Regions from separate parts of the Paenibacillus sp. sgz302191 genome, predicted to be linked through region 3. Evidence: riboswitches for the same ligand, from Rfam matches in the RefSeq annotation. Region 3 holds a riboswitch; each other region holds the start of a gene.
The links. A riboswitch is a leader RNA that binds a small molecule or an ion and turns the genes downstream of it on or off. The one in region 3 is predicted to bind cyclic di-AMP.
Positions count from the first base shown of each region.

Region 1: another riboswitch for cyclic di-AMP. It lies ahead of AC3G2T_RS35785 (C40 family peptidase); the one in region 3 lies ahead of AC3G2T_RS15335 (KamA family radical SAM protein).
Region 2: another riboswitch for cyclic di-AMP. It lies ahead of AC3G2T_RS30325 (CAP domain-containing protein); the one in region 3 lies ahead of AC3G2T_RS15335 (KamA family radical SAM protein).
Region 4: another riboswitch for cyclic di-AMP. It lies ahead of AC3G2T_RS08790 (TrkH family potassium uptake protein); the one in region 3 lies ahead of AC3G2T_RS15335 (KamA family radical SAM protein).

Region 1 covers NZ_JBYLHY010000046.1:1,211-6,421, reverse strand. The annotation lists gene AC3G2T_RS35795 (ROK family protein) at 1-730, shown strand, start outside; gene AC3G2T_RS35790 (hypothetical protein) at 756-2,408, shown strand; cyclic di-AMP (ydaO/yuaA leader) riboswitch at 2,505-2,655, shown strand; gene AC3G2T_RS35785 (C40 family peptidase) at 2,660-3,544, shown strand; gene AC3G2T_RS35780 (hypothetical protein) at 3,714-4,373, shown strand; gene AC3G2T_RS35775 (phosphodiester glycosidase family protein) at 4,386-5,211, opposite strand, start outside.
Region 2 covers NZ_JBYLHY010000029.1:10,876-16,086, reverse strand. The annotation lists gene AC3G2T_RS30335 (DUF4062 domain-containing protein) at 119-1,270, shown strand; gene AC3G2T_RS30330 (hypothetical protein) at 1,267-1,452, shown strand; cyclic di-AMP (ydaO/yuaA leader) riboswitch at 1,641-1,777, shown strand; gene AC3G2T_RS30325 (CAP domain-containing protein) at 1,785-2,669, shown strand; gene AC3G2T_RS30320 (DUF4188 domain-containing protein) at 2,756-3,265, opposite strand; gene AC3G2T_RS30315 (TetR/AcrR family transcriptional regulator) at 3,276-3,941, opposite strand; gene AC3G2T_RS30310 (copper amine oxidase N-terminal domain-containing protein) at 4,120-5,211, opposite strand, start outside.
Region 3 covers NZ_JBYLHY010000009.1:126,488-131,698, reverse strand. The annotation lists gene AC3G2T_RS15340 (hypothetical protein) at 1-399, opposite strand, end outside; gene AC3G2T_RS15335 (KamA family radical SAM protein) at 561-1,709, opposite strand; cyclic di-AMP (ydaO/yuaA leader) riboswitch at 1,935-2,074, opposite strand; gene AC3G2T_RS15330 (S-layer homology domain-containing protein) at 2,121-5,211, opposite strand, start outside.
Region 4 covers NZ_JBYLHY010000005.1:51,489-56,699, reverse strand. The annotation lists gene AC3G2T_RS08795 (CPBP family intramembrane glutamic endopeptidase) at 38-1,633, opposite strand; cyclic di-AMP (ydaO/yuaA leader) riboswitch at 1,872-2,021, shown strand; gene AC3G2T_RS08790 (TrkH family potassium uptake protein) at 2,091-3,440, shown strand; gene AC3G2T_RS08785 (potassium channel family protein) at 3,453-4,115, shown strand; gene AC3G2T_RS08780 (cation:proton antiporter) at 4,115-5,211, shown strand, end outside.

The sequences.
Region 1 (5,211 bases), on a different contig from region 3:
AGAGGGCCCGATCAGCGGCATCGCCATTAGCACGGCAGGCATTGTCGACGACTCGGGCACGATCGTAGGGGGCATCGAGAACATCCCGTGCCTGAAGGGCGTGAACTTGAAGCGCGAGCTGGAGTTGCGCACGAGACTGGAGACGCAGGTCATCAACGATGTCAATGCGGCTGCGCTGGGCGAGGCCTGGATGGGCGCCGGCAAAGGCGAGCGGACGTTTTTCTGCATCGCGCTCGGAACGGGCATCGGCGGAGCTATCGTCTTGGACTCCAGGCTGTACAAAGGCTCGCACTTCCGCGCTGCGGAAATCGGCTATATGCATATGAGCCGTATGCAGACCGGCAGCTATGAGACGCGGGCTTCCACTTCGGCCTTAGTCAGGAGCGTGCTTGACAGGCAGCTGGAGGAAACGGCGGCGGCCGGCGTCAATGGCCAGTCCATATTCGAACGGGTCAAAAGCGGAGATTCCGCATGGGCCGAGCCTGTCGACAGGTGGATGGACGAGGTAGCCAAAGGCATTGCCGATCTCATCTACGTGCTGGACCCCGGGCTGATTATTGTGGGCGGGGGCGTCTCCGCGCAAAAAACGTTTTTAACCGACCGGATCGCAGCCAAGGTAGACTCTTATTTAACGGCCGATTTTCAGGGGCTGACGCGCATCGTGCCTGCGCTTTGCGGCAATGAGGCCGGCATGCTGGGGGCCGTATCCTTATTTGCAACCCGGAACTGACTGAATGAAGGGAAGATGTGACGGTATGAGCTTAAACATGATGGAAAGCATGACGGACGAACAGCGTTATCTGGTCGATCACGCCATGGCGGATATGGATCTGTACTATGATGAGGAAATGAAACTGCTGCGGGATAAAGACAATGAGCAGCTTCATTATACGCGGGGGAGCGCGCACTATGCGATAGGACTGCTGCTCCGGAACGCGCCGGGAGATTTGGCAAGAGCTTGCGAAGTTCTCGCTACGGTGATGGACATGCAGTACGATTGTCCGGATGAAATCTATCACGGCACGTTTCGCACGGCCCCTCAGGTGCCGCACCCTCCGGCCGGCAGCTTTCCCTGGAAATCTTTTGCGCCGGGCTTCGCCTTCTTTTTGGCCGATACGTTCGGGAAAATATCCGACCGGCTCGGCGATCCGGCGGCGAGAGAATCGTTTCAAACCGCTGTAGACGACGTGCTGCCGACGGTTTGGACGACCTATGATCCGAACTGGCGGGAATTCATTGCCTGTGCGTTCGCCGTCATCCTGGAAAATTGGGCGGACAGCCTGCCCGCCGAGCTTGTCACCCGGATGGATTCCTGCATGCGCAAAGCGGTGGAAGCGTCCATCGACCGGCGTTTGTCGGATGCCATCCCGATGAACACCAACATCGAGCTTATGCATATGTTCATCTGCCACTATTTCGGACACCGGTACGGCATCGCGGACTGGATCGGGCATGCCGACCGGGAGGCGGGCAAGTTCATTGAAGCTTTCGCGGAGTTCGGGTCGTTCGCAGAGTTCAATACAACGACGTATTACGGCGTCGATCTGACCGTGCTGGGGCTTTGGCGGAACTACAGCAAGACGGATGCGTTCCGGCGGATCGGCCGCGAGATCGAGCAAGGACTGTGGGCGAACATCGCTTTATTTTACAATCCGAATCTGGAAAATTTGTCGGGGCCGTTCTCGCGCGCCTATGAGATGGAAATGAGAGACCACAGCTCGATCGGCGTCTTTCTTTATCTGGCTTTGGGCCAAGGCTACGAGTATCTCGCCGGGATCAATTGCGAATCCGAGCATGACCCGATGATCGCTCTGGTCGGGGTCGACGTGCCGCCGGCCGTTAAACCGGCGCTGGCTGCGTTCCAGGGCCGGCGGCTGGCCCGGAAGCAGTTCAGAGAGCTGTGCGAACGGGATCGCCCCGGCGCTAACTCGAATCTGTGCACGGCGACGGCCTGGATCGAAGACAATCTGATGATCGGCGGGATGACCGGGAGCCGCAACACGAACGGGCAAATGCATCCTGCGACGATGCACTGGCGAACCGGCGCTGGAGACAAGTATTATATGAGGCTGATTCGCCGGGAAGCGGGCAAGCATTGGAACACGCATCTGAGAGGCATTGCGTTCGATGCCGAAGCGGAGCAGGACCGGCTCGCGGTTGACGTTCATTTTCAGACGAATGCGGAGATCGAGCTGTTTTTCGAAATTGCGGGCAAGCATATTCACGACGCCGACATAGCTCCCGATGTGTGGACAATGCCTGGGCTGACTTGCCGCGTAGAGGCCGATGCGCCCGCGCCCGAAATCAACGTTTTTGACAATCGCGTTGAAGTGGTATACCGCTACCGGCCGCAAGTTTCCGGCGCTCATATGAGGTTTGCGCTCCGCGTCGAGCGCGATCCGGCTTAAGGCTGGGAGCAGGCAAAACGCCTGATTTGGCCTTGGGAATTTTTACCGCGACGCAAAATTTGAAATTTGTCCGAATTCTATGCTAGTCTATCAAAGTAAAAAAAAATGCCGAATCTTGGAGCAGCACAAGCTCCGGTACGGGGGACTTCTTCATTTGGGGTGAAAGATCGGTTCGGATGTCCGAACCGGTCAAGGGAATTCCTCTTCCCGAACCCGTCAACTAACCTCGGAGGCTCAGGGAGGCAATCTTTTTGAAACGTCTTGTTTATTCATGCGCTTTTATCGGCGCAGCAGTATCCGGCGCTGCTTTGCTGCCTGCCCAAGCGGAAGCTTCTCAAGCGCTTTCAGTCAAAGTCCAGGTCAACGACGACATCGTGCAGTTTACGGACGCGCAGCCTTTTATCGACAAAAATGGGAATTTGCAAGTGCCGTTAAGGGCCGTAACCGACAAACTGGGCTATGAAGTGAAATGGGCGAAGCAAGGAGGCGAGGTCGCCGTCTCGGTGTTGACCAAGGATCAGGTCGTTTCACTGAGGACGGACGAACAGCAAGCGCTTGTGGGCAGCAAGAAAATCAGCCTGGAGAGCAGCCCGGCTTTTATCCAGGGAAGTACATACGTACCGCTTCGTTTTATTACGGAAACGTTCGGTTCCAAGATCGAGTGGAGCGATGCGAATCAGATCGCGATCGTGAATGCGGACGGCAAGCCCCACAAGCCGGCCTGGACGGCGCCGCCGGAACCGCCCGCACCCGCACCTGCGCCTGCGCCGCCTCAGCCGTCCATGACCGATCTGATCGTGCAGACGGCGAGCAATTACATGGGAGTCCCGTACAAATGGGGCGGAACGACGCCGCGCGGATTTGACTGCTCGGGTCTTGTCGGTTATGTGTTTGAAGCGGAAGGAATCGATCTTCCGAGAACTTCCGCCGAAATGTACAGCGATGCCGGAACGCCGGTATCCGATCTGAAGGTGGGAGATTTGGTCTTTTTTGGCCGCGGTGTTGTCGATCATGTCGGTATTTATTTAGGGAATGATCAATTTATTTCATCCACCTCTTCAAGAGGAGTAGCCGTCGAGAGTTTGTCGAGCAAGTATTGGGGCGCGAGATACGTTGGCGCCAAGAGAATCATATAGAAGCTAGCCTGTCTGAAAAATGAAAGAAACATCTGTTTTGTGCAAGCCACGGAAAACGGATGTTTCTTTTTTGTGTTGAAAAATTGCGATTTATATCGAATTTTTATCGTTTTTCGCCTATAATGAAGAAATGTTCGGAGAAAGAGGAAGCGGGTGAACGGCGATCTCCATGCTGACAGCAGTCTTGAAGCGGTGGTTTTTAAGAAAAAATACAGCGGTTATCATGAACAATAATCATGCTGCGGAAATAAGCGCTGCGATCCCTCCGGAAATTATGGACGTGATCCGTCGTTTTTTTCAGACATACGACAATTTTCAAGGCGCGCGGAACCTCCAAACGGATACTTTTATTAGAGAAGTGTATTATGCCACGAAGCAGGACCCGGCCGATCAAAGCACGGTGGACGAAATGGAAGTCTATCTGCACTATAAAAACTTGCAGCGCCTGCGTTTGAAGCACTACGAGATCGATGAATTTCTCATGTTGAACAGCGGCGTCTGCCTAGTCGGCGTTACCCGGGAATTCAGCGGCAGCGTCCGGAACCGGGTGCTCTATTTTTTGAATAAGGAAGACGGCGCCTGGCGCTTTCATCATATTGCAAGATCTCATCACGGCACGATTACCGACAAGTTCCAGGTCAAGGAGCAGACGGGTTTCGTCGTTAGCAATGAAAAGACCGCCATGCTTTTTCTGGCTCACAGCGACACTTCCGACGCAATCGGCTACATGACAGGCGATTACGTCCATGTGGAAGGGTATCTGGAGGTCGAGCAGCAAGTCGGCGGCCAGTTTTTTTACAGAATTGTCCGCATGAACAGGATTCACTGATCAGAGCGGCTGTTACGGAAAAGTAAGGGAAGCGCGGTACAGCGCAGCGTCCCAGGCGACCTGCCCGCCGAGCGACTCCATGACGGTGCGAAGCGGCATATAGATGTGGCCGTCCACGATGGCGGGAGCGGCGGGCAGAACTACCCGCTTGTCGTTCCACAGCATGACGGGATCGTCCGGATGCAGGAGCAGGCGGTTGGCTCCGTACTGAACCGTTAGCGTGCGCGTGTTCCCGTTCCAGTCAAACTTCGCCCCGATCCTCTCCAAAATGCCGCGAAACGGCACCATGCTCGTCTCCTGGAGCAAATATCCCCTGAACTCGTTCACGAATTGCCCGTTCACTTCAACTTGAATTTGCGGATACCGGAGCCGTTCCACCACAAGCGCATTGCTGAGCAGTCGTCCGGGCGCGGTGAGCATGACGCCATCCGCATACAGGGCGGAGCTCGCGCCTCCATCGAGGTTCATGGCATCCGTCAAGCCCATGTCCTGAAGCACATGCGCCATGTCGTCGATCGTCGCCGAAGACATCGTGCCCATCACCAGACGGCGCGATTCGTCAACGCCGATAAAGCTGCGCACATTCGACTGTGTCGTAATTCGCGGATCGGTGAAGCCGTCTCTCTCGTAATCGATATCGACGGCGCCGCCGGTGAGCAGGCGCGGACCGGCACCTACGGCTGCGTCCACCCGGGGCAGCGCGGGAGCGGTTCCCGAGCCGCCGTCCAGCGTTGACGTTAGGCGTATGGCGTCTCCCACATGGATGTTCGGCAGGACATGGGCCAGATTGTTGGCGCTGCGGCCGACAAGGCATACTTGCCCGTCTTCAGGGATGGCG
Region 2 (5,211 bases), on a different contig from region 3:
GTCGTAATGTTCTTCTTTCAATATATTACCATCCCTCTCTTCACTTGCTCAATGAAAATATGCGAAAAAAGCATCAAATAAGGTATAATAGTTGCAGATAAGGTAAGGGGTGAACGTTTTGCCTAAAGCGAAAATATTCATTAGCTCCGTAGGCCAAGACGAATTGCGGCCGATTCGAAACGCCGTTTTCGAGCAATTGACGGAAATCGGGCATGATCCTCTTATGTACGAACGAAATTTTGGCCCGTGGGACTCGCATCAGGATCCTATTAGCAAATGCCTCAAAAAAGTCGAAGAGTCGGAAGTTTTTCTTTTATTTATTAAAGATAAAGGGGGCACGTTCTACCCCAAATACGACCGGACGATTACCCATCTGGAGTACATACAGGCAACCCGTTTGAATAAGACCGTGCTTGTCTTTGTAGAAACCGGCGTCAAGCGCCTGTTTTTCAGCACTATGAAAGGCATTATCGAAGAAATTACGAACAGGCATGCCGAAGAAACCGGGGCTTATCCTAAAGCCGCGGACATTACAGCCGCATTAAAAAGCCATACTCAAGTACCTTCCCACATCGATCCGTACGTGTGGTTTTTCATCGATGATTTGGTCAAAAAAGGGATTTATACGGAAGAGCTCTCACTGGGCGTCTCTATCGACTGGAAAGACTATTTCAGCGACCTGATGCGCAGAGGCGTTCTGCTGCTTCCGCTTGAAGCTACGTTCGAAACGTATACGAAACAAATTCAACTGCATGAAGAGTTCGCTCAATTCATCGAGCGCAATATTCCGCTTTTTCAACATTTACCGAAAGATCGGATGGCGCTCTTTTTCGCCGATTTTATGAGCAAGCTCAAAGGCAGAATGGTAAAGCGCCATTATGGAAACTATATGTCCGAGGACATCGGCGCCTTTCATGATTGCTCGGCCGTTACGATATATACGCGCGACAACGGGCGGATGAATTTGCTGCTGGAAGTCGGGAATACGACTAGCGAACCTTTTTTTCTGCTGAATAATGAAAAATCGTACGTATCGATTACGGCGAAAAGGGACAATCCGGAGCAGCTTTTTTTCAATGAAGCCAAGCAAACGCTCTACTTAACGGTAAAATGCCAGGACCGGGTCATGACCTGCCACTTTCGGGCCGATTCCGGTTGGGATGCGCGGAAGTTTGTCACTTTTCGAGATGACGTATTATATGCTATAATGAACCAGAACCCTATGGTTTTTGAATTTGCCCGGAAAATGATCGGAGGGATGCAGCCATGACAACTGTATATGTATCCATTAACGGAAAAGTGTCGGTAGCCGTAGGCGAGCAGCCCAAAGACGCGCTGCTTTTTGTTTCTCCCAACAAGAGCTTTCAAGATTTGCTAAGAGAGCAAAAGGAAGAAAGCACGAAAGCTTTGGAATTGATAAAAAGCCGGTTCGCGGCAGCAAGACGCCGATAAGCGAACAGCGTACATACCAACCGAAACGACGCCAAGCGCGGCCAGATCAGGGAAACCTGACGGCCGGGCTTTTTTTGTTGCGGCTGCCTGTTTCTATCAATGGAAACATTTGAGGGGTGATCCCCCCTAGTTTTCTATGCTAGAATGAAACCCACAGAAGGACGCGGGAAACTGCTGTTCTTGCTGAGCAAACAAAACGGCCAAAGCATCGAAAGATGCACGGGGGAACCTCTTTATTTGGGGTGAAGCCATTGCAAAATGGCAGGGTGATTTCTCTTTGACCCGAATCCGTCAGCTAACCTCGTAGGCCAAAAAAGGAGAGGATGGTTTTAATGCGTTTCAAGAAAACAGCTATCACAGGTGCGCTGGTATTAGGCATGATCGTAAGTTCCGGAGCGGCATCCGCAGCTACTTACACTGTGAACGGCCAAGTCATCGGCAACCTGCAGGGGCTCCCGCAAGGGCTTCAGCAAAACATTCAGCAATTACTTCAGCAAGGACTCCAGCAAGGAAATTCTCAAGGAACTTCCCTGGACAGCTTGCTTCAGCAATATCCGCAATTGTTTGATCCGAGCAACTGGGCCGGCCTGTTTAAATCTCCCGGCAATTACAATATGCCATCGGGTTCTTACCATCATCACGTAAGACATCATGGCTCAGACTCGAATACCGGAACGCCTTCCACCGGCACAACTCCGACGGATACGCCTTCTACGGGTACTGACACAGGCAGTGGCACAGGTACGACGACACAACCTTCTACGGGCACTGATACGGGAACAACGACACAGCCTTCCACAGGCACTGATACAGGAACGACAACAGGCACGACTACGGACACTTCGAGCTCCGCGTATGCCGATCAAGTCGTCACCCTGGTCAATCAGGAACGGGCCAAAGCAGGCTTGAGCCCGCTTACAAGCGACTCCAGTTTGGCTGCTATGGCGCTTGATAAAGCGAAAGACATGTACAACAACCATTACTTCGATCACACTTCGCCAACTTACGGATCTCCGTTCGATATGATGACCAAATACGGAATCCAGTACACGTATGCCGGCGAAAATATTGCCATGGGGCAGCAAACTCCGCAAGAAGTTATGACTGCCTGGATGAACAGCGAAGGTCATCGCCAAAACATCTTAAGCCCTAACTACACGAAAATTGGCGTAGCCTTTTACAACAACGAATGGGTTCAAGAATTTATCGCCAATTAATATTGATTCATACGACAACCGTTTCCGAACCCTCCGGAAACGGTTGTTTTGCTGTTCGCTGCTATTGTCCCGCAGTTCGCTTCAGATTATACCGCGGGATTCGGCGGAGTCGGTACGGCGGGATCGTTGGTTCCGCCCGTTCTTCTGCGGGCGGTCTCCCTTTTTCCCGTAGCCGGCACATGTTCGCCTGCAGCCCCGAGCCCCATGCGCGGCATATTGCCGTACACGCATTCATACTGCCCCTCCTTCATGAGATACGTCTCATGAAAAATGCCGACCGTCCCGTCCGTGCCAACGCTCCGGTTGAATGCCTGCCACGCTTTCAAGTGCACGCCGCCGCGCGCGTATTTCTCCAGATCATCGAACGACTTCCAGTACTGGATCAGCGTCACTCCGCGCCAGCTTAACAAATATTCGGAGTGCAAAAATCCGAGCTCGGGATGGCTGTACAATTCTTTCAGCATTTTGGGCATCGCGCTCATAACAGGCCACCATTTATGGACGGCCCAGAGCTTGTTGACACGCATTCCGATAATAAATACGACGAATGAATCCCCCATTTGGGCCGTATACCGGCCCGGAACGACTTTTGCCATAGAAAACACCCTACTTTCCGATGAATTGTAAATGCATGTCGTAAAAAGCCATGTAATCCGAAGCTTTGAACATATGAGCGGTTAAATAAGCGCCGTAAAACAGCGTGACCAGCATCGCTACCAAGTTTTCGGTATCCCGCTCAGCGTCAATGCCGCCGTCTTGTTTGGCCTCCTCGACAAACTGCCGGAAGCGTTTGTCGAGATTCGGGTCGACGGAAGCGGCCAGCTCCTCCTTGCCGGGAAACAGCAGATGCAATTCCGCTTCGTTCAAATCGGGCATGCAAGGGTGCATTTTCTGCTCCGCAAGAAACCCGATCAGGCTGAGCATCAGCCCCGGCTGTTTCTTCGCGTCCTCGGCCACCTTGCCGAAAATATGGCGGATCGCGGCCATCCCCCGCTTCTGCTCTTCCCGAAGCTCCACAAGCCGCCGCGTCAGCCAAACGAGCATGAAATAAATGAGTACGTCTTCTTTTTGCGGGAAAAACTTAAAAAACGTCACCTTCGATATTTCCGCCCGCCGGCAAATATCGTCGACGTACACGGCGCGAAACGTATTTTCGCCGATCAATTCAAGACTGGCCTGAAAAACAGCCAGCTTCGCGCGGGCTTTTTTAATCTCCCTCAGCGGCATTTTGCTTTTGCTATGGCGTACCGATTGCCGGTTTCCCGCTCTCATATCCTTCACCTTCTCTGCGTACTTATTGTCATCCATTTGTGAACTTATATTTATAAATTAACTCAAGTAAAGTTTTATGTCAATGAGAAAACCTCTATCGAGGCCATTCAATGATGAGCGGCCGCGTTTAGAGGTTTGTTTTACCACCAAGCAGCGATTGTGCCGTGGCGGGGCATTCTCACGGATAAATGTTGATGCGTTTTAAAATGTCATCGTCGATAAGAAAAATATTGCCATTGCTGTCCGCAGACATCAATATACGGTTTCGGTCCAACGTCAACGGGTCCGACTGCTGTATCTGCGTCTCCGGGATATTGAAGATCCCCCTGTTGTGTGTAACGCCTTGAAGATCGGCGTAAACGGATATTTCGCCATTCGGATCGATTCGATGAATGAGCGAGTTTTTATCCAGGACATAGAAGTATCCATTGGAGGCTGACAGCCTGGTTATCGAATCCGTGTCGACAGATACTGCGGCTGCTTTTTTCAGCCCATTGTCCGTAAGTTTGAATATCGTTTTTCCGTTTTTGTCAAACACATACGTGACGCCGTCTTTTACCGTGGAGATCATTCGGGTTACGCCCTCGGTGCCGGAATCGGCGAACAGAGCCATCTTCTCGCCTTTTTTTGCCGAATAGACCGACCGCGTGTGCGGGTCCCCGTAATAATACGTTTGCTCGTCAAGAGAAGCAAAAAAATTATCCTCGATGTTGAAAAAGCCGGGCGTTTCAAACTGATATGTAATCATTTTCACTTCCGGCAAAATGGAATACACGACCGTTCGCAAACGCGGGTCCTCCGTTGTGCTCTCGCCGAGCACGTACAAAGCGCCGGTCGCGTCATTGTAAATCAATCTCTCGGGAACGAACGACGAGTAAATAAACCGAATTTTGTCATTTTTAACGGTATACTCAAAGTTGAACTTCTCGTTAATCGTAGTTACCAGAGAAAGCTTCTCTGAAGCATTCGGATCGTATTTCTTGATGACGAGTCCTGATCCTGTAACCGTGTCATTTTCAAGGATATAAACCTGATTATTTTTGGCCGCCGCCACGCTCTTGGTCGAGAGAGGGGCTAATTTCAGCTTATCGAAAGATTTTGGATATCGCCGGCCAGCCGTTAGATGATCTACGGTTACATGCTCCAAACGCTGCTTGGCAGGCGCTTCGGCCTGTTCGGCTTCCGCTTTCCGCTCGTTCGAAGTTACTTGAATCTGCTTAACAGTTTCGTCGTAACTGACGGTCAGATGCAAGCTTTCGGCTACGAATCG
Region 3 (5,211 bases):
GAAGATGGCGAAAAAGATCACCGAAACGCTTCCCAGAATAAAGACGGGAAGGAGGATCCATCTGTTTTTGCCGCCGAACCAGTAAAACTCCAGCAGCCCGAACGCTACCGCCAGCGGGAATCCCGGCCACGTATACTCCCAGATGTCGAACAGCATGGAAATCTGGCATACGCCTCCGGCCACAAGGAGAATCCCTCCCGGAATCAACAATCCGGCCCCACGCCGCCGAGTCGCATAGAAATACATCCAATGAAACAGGAGCCCCAAAGGAATGACAAACAAACTTGGCCAAAAATAGGCGAACACCATCCCAGGATCCATCGCATTTCCCTGACTCGTAAAGAAGAAGAAAATTCCCGCCAAGACGAGAAGTGCTCCAAGCAGCGTCTTCTTATCCACCGTTTACCTCCGCTATTCCATAAAATCAATATTTACTTCATTCTAGAATAAATCGGCTTGCTCCGCCAGCACCCCTGGAACGATTTTCCCTACGTCCCGAGACGGAGGCGCGGCCCCCTCCCGGGTACAGGTACGGTTAGCGGCGGCGCATGAGAAAACGGTTAGCGGCTTAGCAATTCGTTGGCGGAGACAATGTTGTCGTTTTTCTTTTTCGGCTTGTTCCAGAACTGCTCATTTCCGGGCAAATCATCGAACCAGGCCGCATGCTCAGGGCAGTCGAGCGCCATAAATTTTCCGTACTGGTCGTCCCGGGATTGATGGTATTTCAAATAAGCCTTCCCATTCTCGATGGCCAAAATTTCGATTTTGCCGGAAGTGTGACTCATCGATAGGCGGACACGCTTGCCCAGGCCGGACGTGAGGGCCTTCGCCTCTTCCACGATCCGGTACACGCGTTCCAGCGGCAGTACGAAATCTTTATTGCCGGCGACGGGCCGGTTAATGAAAAAATAATAAGGCGTGACACCCGCCCACGAAAGCTTATCCAGCAGCTCCGCAAGCACCTCGGGCCGATCATTGATCCCTTTTAGAACAGGCGTTTGGTTCACGACAATCGCTCCCGCTTGATGGAGCGCTTCGAAGCCCCTCTTCGCTTCCGCCGTAATTTCGCGCGGATGATTGATATGCGCCATCACGTAGATGCGGCGCTCCGAGTCGGAATGCTTCCGGATGGACTCCAGCAGCTTCTCGTCTTCGTAGATCCGCATCGGATTGAACACGGGAATTTTCGAGCCGAGCCGAATGATCTTCACATGGTCGATCGCTCTCAACCGTTCGAAGATGCCGTTCAGCCTTGCCGTGGAAAGGATCAAACTGTCCCCTCCCGTCAGCAGCACATTGTTGATCTCCTTGTGCCGGGCGATATAGGCCAGCCCCGGGTCGACGTTCGACATCGCCTCGCTGACATCGTTGCGGAACAACCGCTTGCGGAAACAATAGCGGCAGTAAGCGCCGCAAACCTCGGATACGATCAAAAGGGCCGTCGTCCTGTATTTATGCTGGCAGCCGGGAACGACGTAATTCGTGTCCTCATCCGACGCGTCCCACCTTCCATATTCGGACAGCTCCCCGTCATTGGGAACGATCAATTTCTTGATCGGATCTTCCGGGTTGTTCCAATCTATCAGTTTCAAGTAATAATCGTTTACGCGAAACACGAATTTTTCCGTTATTTGCTTCAACCTTGTTCGATCGCGTTCGGGAATCTCCAGGATTTTATCAATATCGGTAATATATTTCGGTTGCGGCATATTTCATCCTCCTTGAAAAGACAGAATGTTGGCTTTCAACGAATCCAAGACGGCTATCTATCTCCTCCTTCCGCGGATCAAAGCTGCAAAATAAAAATGACCCGTCTTATAGCCGGCAAGAGGACATGTCGATGCCTCCGGGCCGAAAACTATACGTCGGGTCCAATTGAACGCAAAAAGACCCGAATAAACGGGTCAGCAAATGCAAATATAACACAATGCAACTATGACCCACCTACTGCTGACGAGGTTAGCTGCCGGGCTCGGGAAAGATGGTTCCCTACATAAACATCATGATTCGCCCCAAAAAGATTGGTTCCCCCGCTTTCCGATTCGTTAAACCGGAAATTAAGCGTATTTTTATCTTACACAAACACCGCCGGAGAGTCAATGACGCAGCGGGATTCCGCATTAAATCAGATCGGACTTTCGCAGAAGTCTTTGAACAATAACGGAAACCTCCGCTCTTGATATGAAGGCTCCAGGATCCAGCACGGCGCCGTTTCGTCCGGAAAAGATCCCGGATGCCAAGCAGTCGGAAATCCCGTTCTTCGCCCAATTCGATATCGTACCCGCGTCGGTGAAGGAGTTCAATAGCTGTCCTGCATTTGCGGAAGACTTCGCTTTGAGCCCTGTAATAGCCATTGCTCTGGCCATGATCACCATCGCTTGTTCGCGTGTAATCTTATCATTCGGGCGGAAGGTGCCGTCTTCAAAACCACTAATCAGGTTGTACGCGAAGGCCGTTCCAACCGCGCCGGCATACCAATCTTTCGAATTAACGTCAGAGAAAGACAGTGCCCCTGCTTTTGGCTGCACTCCTAATCCGCGAATCAAAATTGCCGCAAACTCCACTCGTGTAATATCTTGATCGGGATTGAAGAAGCCTTTGCCGACGCCATTGATGATCATACGCGATCCCATATCGTTTATCGCTTCTTTGGCCCAGTGCGCCTCCGCATCCTTAAACTCAACCGGATGCCATACGACGGAATAGGCACTATTCGTCATGCTGTTTATCTTGGCATAAAGCTTGCCGTCCAGCCGCACGATCTTGGTCGGCACATGGCGCAGCGTTCCATCCGTTTCAACCACGACACCAGTTGTGATTTTGTCAGGATCAACGCCATCCGGAATCGCTATTGTACGTTCAACATAAGCTTTGAACCCGTTGACTTCGATCGTCTTGTCCTTATAAAAAGCTCTTACCGTAAAATCAAGCGGCGGGACAACGACCGAAATTTTCCCTTCCCCGGATTCTTTCAGAACCCCTTGCGCCGGCGTTTTTGACACAGCAATTTCGATTTGAATCTTGATATCCTCCAAGGCTGCCGATTTGCCCAACTGATTCGAAATCGATTGGATGTCGATCTGCCCGGCCGGTAAGTTATAGGTCGCTTTATCTGTTTTTATTTCCAATACCGCTTGCTGCAGTTCCATTTTGCTGATCATCTGTCCGTCAAGCTCTCCGCGCACGACATCGGATTTGGCATCCGCCAGCATCGTCACCACAGCGAATCGCCCTTCCTTCGCCAATAGATCCCCCAGCTTGTCCCGGTCAATGCTGATGGTTGTTACCGTCTGTGAATTTACGCTCGTCACCTTGGCCGTCCCAACATTCACCGATTTGCCGTTAATGAGAACGGTAACGCCCGTTTTATCAGGTTGCGATGTAGTCGAAGGCATCGACTGTGGCGGCGTACTTCCACCACTGTCGCCGTCGGAAGGGATCTCCAGTCTTACGGTATTAGAAACGGCAGAAACAGGGCTGCTGCCAACGCTGTTAATCGCCGCCACAGTAAACGTATAGGTCGTGCCATACGTTAAGCCCGTAACTGTGATTGGGCTGCCGGTTCCGGTTGCAGTCAGTCCTCCCGGAATCGAGGTCACGGTGTAGCCGACGATCTCACTGCCTCCATTGCTGGATGGCGCATTGAAGCTTACCTTCGCTCCGCCGTTGGCTGCAACGGCGGTTACGCCCGTCGGGGCGTCAGGTACCGCAGCAGGCACTCCCGGCGCTGTCGGTGTCACGCTGTTCGATGCGGCCGAAGGGCCGGAGTTTCCTGCGCTATTCGTCGCTACAACCGTAAACGTATATGCCGTCCCATACGTTAAGCCCGTAACCGTGATTGGGCTGCTTGTACCCGTCCACGTCAATCCTCCCGGACTTGAAGTTACCGTATAGCCGGTTATGAGGCTGCCTCCATCGTTGAGCGGGGCCGTAAAACTGACCTTTGCTTGCGATTGGCCTTCCGCCACCTCCGATTTTACATCGGTCGGTACGTCCGGAGGGGTAGTTATCTCAGATAATTTCTGGATACGGTGGTTGCCGAAATCAGCGACATATACAGTGTTTCCGCTATCTATCGCTACACCGCTTGGACTAATAAATTCCCCAAGGCCGCTTCCCTCTCCGCCTCCGCTCTTCTTCCATTCTCTCCACACCCCCGTGGAAACGTCCAGCTTCTGGATGCGATTGTTGCTCATGTCAGCAACGTATACATTCCCGCCGGCATCTACCGCCACGCTGTAAGGCTCGTCAAATTCTCCAAGGCCTTTCCCCGAACCGCCGCCGCTCTTCTTCCACTCACTCCATACTCCTGTAGCTGCCGTCAGCTTCTGGATACGGTGGTTATTGGTATCCGCTACATACACATTTCCGCTGCCGTCCACCTCGATGCCGGAAGGTCCATAAAATTCTCCGAGGCCGCTTCCCGCGCCCCCTCCGCTCTTTTTCCACTCGCTCCATACTCCCGTGACTGCATCCAGCTTCTGAATACGACTGTTATTCGTATCCGCCACGTACACATTCCCGCTGCGATCTACCGCCACTCCGCTCGGATAATCAAATTCCCCACGGCCGCTTCCTTTGCCGCCTCCGCTCTTCTTCCACTCTCTCCATGCTCCCGTGGATGCCGTAAGCTTCTGGATACGGTGGTTATCACGATCGGCCACGTATACATTCCCATTGCTGTCTACAGCAACGTCGGTCGGATTCTCAAACTCTCCAAGACCGTCACCCGAACCGCCTCCGCTCTTCTTCCACTCGCTCCATATTCCTGTGGAAACCGTCAGCTTCTGGATGCGATGATTATCGTAATCGGCCACATACACATTCCGCTCGCTGTCCACCGCCACACCGCTCGGATAACTAAACTCGCCCAAGCCTTTGCCGGCAACCGCTCCCCTATATACCCATTCGATCCATACTCCTGTGGATACCGTCAGCTTCTGAATGCGCTCATTGCCAGAATCGGCCACATACACATTCCCGCTTCCATCCACCGCTATGCCTTTGGGTTGATTAAACTCTCCCAGGCCGCTGCCCGAACCACCGCCGTTCTTCTTCCACTCGCTCCATACTCCTGTGGATACCGTCAGCTTTTGAATGCGATGGTTGCCATACTCGGCCACGTATATATTCCCGTTGTTGTCTACGGCAACGTCGTACGGATTATTAAACTCGCCCGGACCGCTTCCCGCGCCTCCTCCGCTCTTCTTC
Region 4 (5,211 bases), on a different contig from region 3:
GGGGCTATCCCCGCGCACCGCCAGCCATGCGCTGGCTCTACCCCGGGCTTGGCGCGAGGCGCCGCCGGTGCCACCATGCCAGCAGCAGCGCGGCGAGGGCCGGCAGCAGGATGTAGAAGATACCTGCGGCAGCATCGCCCGCCTGGTCCAGCGAGAACAGCGACAGACCCATCAGGATGCTGTCCATGCAGGCATGGGCGAATACGGCAGTGATGAAGCCGTATTTTAGGAACACATAGCCGAGAATGATGCCGATGACGGTTACCTCGATCAGGCGGGTATACACCGGATAGATCGGGTATTGCGTATGGCTCGCGGCCCAAATGATGCTCGGCAGCAGAACGGCGATGAAGTTCGAGCGGAACAGCTTTTTGAACAGCAGGATGCCGAGCAGCCGGTAAGCGGCTTCTTCCGATATTGCGGCGGCCCACGCCATCAGCGGAAACAATTTGGGCTCCAGCATATTCAATACGGAATCCCCCGGATCGTTCACGGCCCATACGTCGAAGCGGACCTCGCCCGCATAGAACAGAACTTGCTGGACCCCAAGGATGAACAGGGCGAGCAAATAGCCCCGGCCCATTCCGTGAAACACTTCCGATCCGAAGCGCGATTCCCGCCAAGCCGGCCAAGGCTTCCACCCGTTCGACTCCCACCACCGGCTGCCGGAAGCAAGCGAGATGTAGACCGATAGACCGAGCAGCAGCGTGACGACGTTCATGAACAGCGAGCCGGCCAATGTGGCGGTTCCGTTGTCTGCGATATCGCCGGACATCGTTTTGAAAGCCGGATACATATTGATGTTGTTGGCGATGTAAATCGTCGTAAAAATAACAGTGAGCAGCAGGCCCTTGCGAAAATCCATCTGCTTGCGGTGCCTGATGGCATATACGATGGCCGCAACGGACATCAGGAACGTAAAGCCCATGCTGATCCAGGTCATGAACGAGGCGGATTGATCCTGCGAGTCAAGCCATGTCTGATGGTCCTCTGGGATGCTGAATTGCACGGCATAGCCGACCAAAGCGTTATCGTCAAAATCGATCCGCAAGCGCAGCTTGGAACCGCCGATGGCTTCCGCTTTCTTTTCGTAAACGTACGTGTTCGCGCCGGCCTCTTTCTTCGGCTCCAGGGCGAGACTGAAATCGTCGGGATTAAAGCCCTGCCGGCTCATCTCCTCCTTGGCCAGCTGGTCCGCTTTTTGCCTGCCGATCGCTGCGGCGGTACCGGTGAGCGTCTCGCGCCAGCCGACGATTTGCAAGCTTTTGTAGTTGACGTCAACTTCGAATTTGCGCTTGCTGCCGGGATCGACGGCGCTGACCTGATAGAAATCGAGCGGGAAGCGGTCCCCGTATTTCAGCTCATACTCGTGCAAAAGGTGTTCTTTCTGCAAGTATCCGCTTCTCGACTTTTCGGACTGGTATACGACGAAAGTACGCGGCTGGCCGATGCCGTAGCGGCTTTGCAAAAACTGCCCGGCCGCGTCGGCCGCCTGCTGCTTCGTAACGGCCGGACTTTCCGCCGGGGCCGCTTCTTCCGTTTGATATCCCGCAAGCATATTGACCCCCATATACAAGGCCACGCCGATGCACGCGAGGATCAGCAAAGTTCGGTTCAATTTCATTCGCATCATGGGATAAAATATCTCCTTGGATAATGTTGGTTCGCAAATACGCTAAATTAAAAGTATCACAGATGTTAAGGAAAACCAATTCATGCAAAATAAAACGTAAACCGGGGCAAATTCGCGATTTCGAATCGTAACGCCCTCTCCTGCTTGCCAGACACGATGGAATGCTGCGAAAACCCCCGCAAATCCGCTGAAAACAACTTTGTGCGGAACAATAAATCAGATATATAATTCATATCAATTGAATAAAAAGCCGAATTTCTTGTTGAAAACGGGGGAACCATGTAATTTGGGGTGAATTTTGTCTCCGGCGTCAAAAAACCGGACAAATAGGGTGACTGCGCGCACCCGAATCCGTCAGCTAACCTCGTAGGCTTTACGTCAGGAACCATTTCCGAATAAGGCATTGGATTTCCAGTGTCTTTTTTTGCGTGTTCAATTGATGACAACAGGGGGATTTATGAAAAAAATAAGCATTTGGCAGCTTACGCCTCCGCAAATTCTGGTCCTTGGATTCGCCGCCATTATTTTGATCGGAGCGGGGCTGCTGACGCTTCCTTTTGCCTCGACGAGCGGCCGGCCGCTGCCTTTTATCGATGCGCTGTTTACGGCCACATCGGCGACCTGCGTAACCGGCCTCGTCGTGGTCGATACCGGGTCGGCATTTACCGTGTTCGGACAAGTCGTCATCGTCAGCCTGATCCAGATCGGCGGTCTCGGCTTCATGACGATGGCCACGCTGTTCGCCTTCGTGCTGCGCAAAAAAATTACGCTGAAGGAAAGATTGCTGCTGCAGGAGGCGTTCAACCAGGGCAGTATGGAAGGGATTGTGCGGCTGATCCGCAAAGTACTTATTTATTCATTAAGCATCGAAGCGATAGCGGCGATTTTGTTCACGATCCGTTGGTCGTTCGACATGGAATTTTCGAAGGCGCTGTACTTCGGCATCTGGCATGCGGTTTCGATGTTCAACAATGCCGGATTCGACCTGTTCGGCACCGCCGATGCTCCTTTCGTCTCGCTGACCGGATACGTCAACGATTTCACGGTGAACGTCGTCGCGATGGCGCTGATCGTGCTCGGAGGTCTCGGCTTCATCGTCTTGTCCGATTTGATGGAATATCACAAAACGAAGAAACTTTCCCTGCATTCCAAAGTCGTGCTTGCCATGACGGGATTTCTGATCGTTTTCGGCGCGCTAGTGATATTTATATTCGAATACACGAACACCAAGACGTTAGGACCGCTGAATTTCGGCGGAAAAATGTTGGCTTCGTTTTTCCAATCCGTCACGCCCCGGACGGCCGGCGCGAATACGGTGGACATCGGCGCCATGCGTCAGGCGTCGCAATTTTTCATGGTGATTCTCATGTTTATTGGGGCTTCTCCCGGCTCGACGGGGGGCGGGATCAAAACGACGACGTTCACCATTCTCATTGCCGCCATCATCACGATGATCCGAGGCAAGGAAGATATCGTCATTTTCCGTTTCCGTCTGGCGAAGGACCGCATTCTCAAAGCGATTACGCTCACGATGATCGCGCTCTTTCTCGTCATATTCGTGTCCATGCTGTTATCGACGACGGAGTCCGTGCAGTTTTTGAAAATATTGTTCGAAGTGACGTCCGCCTTCGGTACTGTCGGCTTGACTATGGGGCTTACGCCGTCGCTGACCGTTTTCGGCAAAATTATGCTCAGCCTGACGATGTTCGCCGGCCGGCTCGGTCCTATAACGCTCGCTTACGCGCTGCAGCCGAAACAGGAAAAAGAATTATATAGATACCCTGAGGGTAAAATTACGATTGGTTAGGGGATACTGGAGATGAAAAAAAATCAATACGCGGTAATCGGTCTGGGCCGATTCGGATCCAGCTTGTCGAAGGAGCTGATCAAGCTGGGCTATGAGGTGCTCGGCATCGACAAGGACGAAGAAGCGGTCGACGAGATGAGCTCCGAGCTGACGCATGCGGTCGTGGCGGATGCCACGGACGAGGAAGTGCTGAAGTCGCTCGGCGTGCGCAACTTTGACTGTGCGGTCGTCGCGATCGGCGACGATATTCAGGCCAGCATTTTAACCGCTATTGTGCTGAAAGATTTGGGCGTCAAAATGGTCGTCGCCAAGGCGCTGTCCGAGCTGCACGGCAAAGTGCTGAATAAAATCGGCGTGGACCGCGTCATTTATCCGGAGCGGGATATGGGCATCCGCGTGGCGCACCAGCTCGTATCACCCAATCTTTTGGATTACATCGAGCTGTCCAAAGATTACACGATCGTCGAGCTGTCGGTGCCCAAGCGCCTGTGCGGCAAAACGATCAAGGATCTGGACCCCCGGGCCAAATACGGCTGCAGTGTCGTCGCTATCAACAAGCAAAGCGGTGTGATCATCGCGCCGCTCGCCACAGATGTTGTCAATGAAAAGGATGTTATGGTGATTATCGGGACGAACGAACAAATCGAAGAATTTGAGAGCGAAGTTATCGGATAATGGAAAATGCGTCCGCCGTCATGATCGAGCATGTCATTTTGCTGCTCATTATTATTCTCAGTCTGGGCATGCTGCTGGGCAAAGCTGCACACCTGTTGAAGCTGCCGGATGTCGCGCTTTTTCTCGTAGGGGGCATCATTGTCGGGCAAGGCCTGGGCTGGGTACGGGAATCCAGCACTTCATTTACGAACCAGTTCATTCTTGCGATCGGTTCCGCACTCATTTTGTTCGACGGCGGGCGCAACATCCGCCTCTCCGGCCTTCGCAAAGTGTGGATCACCGTCAGCCTGCTCAGCGTCCCCGGCGTCATGATTACGTGCGGGGTAGTGGCCGTGGCGGCGCACCTGCTGCTTGGCCTGCCCTGGATATACGCCATGCTGCTCGGGGCGGTCATCAGTTCGACGGACCCGGCTACGCTCATCCCCGTGTTCAAGCAGGTGAAGATCCGCCTGAAAGTCAGGGAAACTGTGGAAAGCGAATCGGCCTTTAACGATGCGACGGGGTCGATTTTGACCTTTTCGCTCATTGCGGTCATCCTGGGCACCCGGGAAGTTTCGGTTGGCTCGGGAATTTGGGCGTTCGTCAAAACGGCGGCGGGAGGGCTTCTCGTCGGCGCGGCGATCGGCTTGGCCCTTGCATACTTGACCGCGCATCTGAAGTTTGGGCTGCTGCGCCAATATGCGACGATTGCGATGATCGTTGCGGCTCTCGGAGCATATATGGCGGGCGAAGCCCTCGGCGTCAGCGGATTTATGGCTACGTTTACGGCCGGGCTTATTTGGGGGAACGCGGAGACGTTCAAGCTGGACATGCAGGACAAGCTGCAGGAAATGGGCCATTTTTCGGAAAATATAACGTTAATGATGCGCATGCTCATCTTTATTTTGCTCGGCAGCCAAGTGAATTTTGCGCTGATTTTCGATCATTTATGGACGAGCCTTGGGGTTATTTTTGCGTTTATTTTTATTGCGAGGCCGTTTGCCGTGCTGGCATGCGCGCTGCCGGACCGCCGGGCGAAGTGGACGAGGAACGAGATTTTGTTCATGTTCTGGGTGCGGGAAACGGGAGTGATTCCGGCCGCGCTGTCCGGCATGAT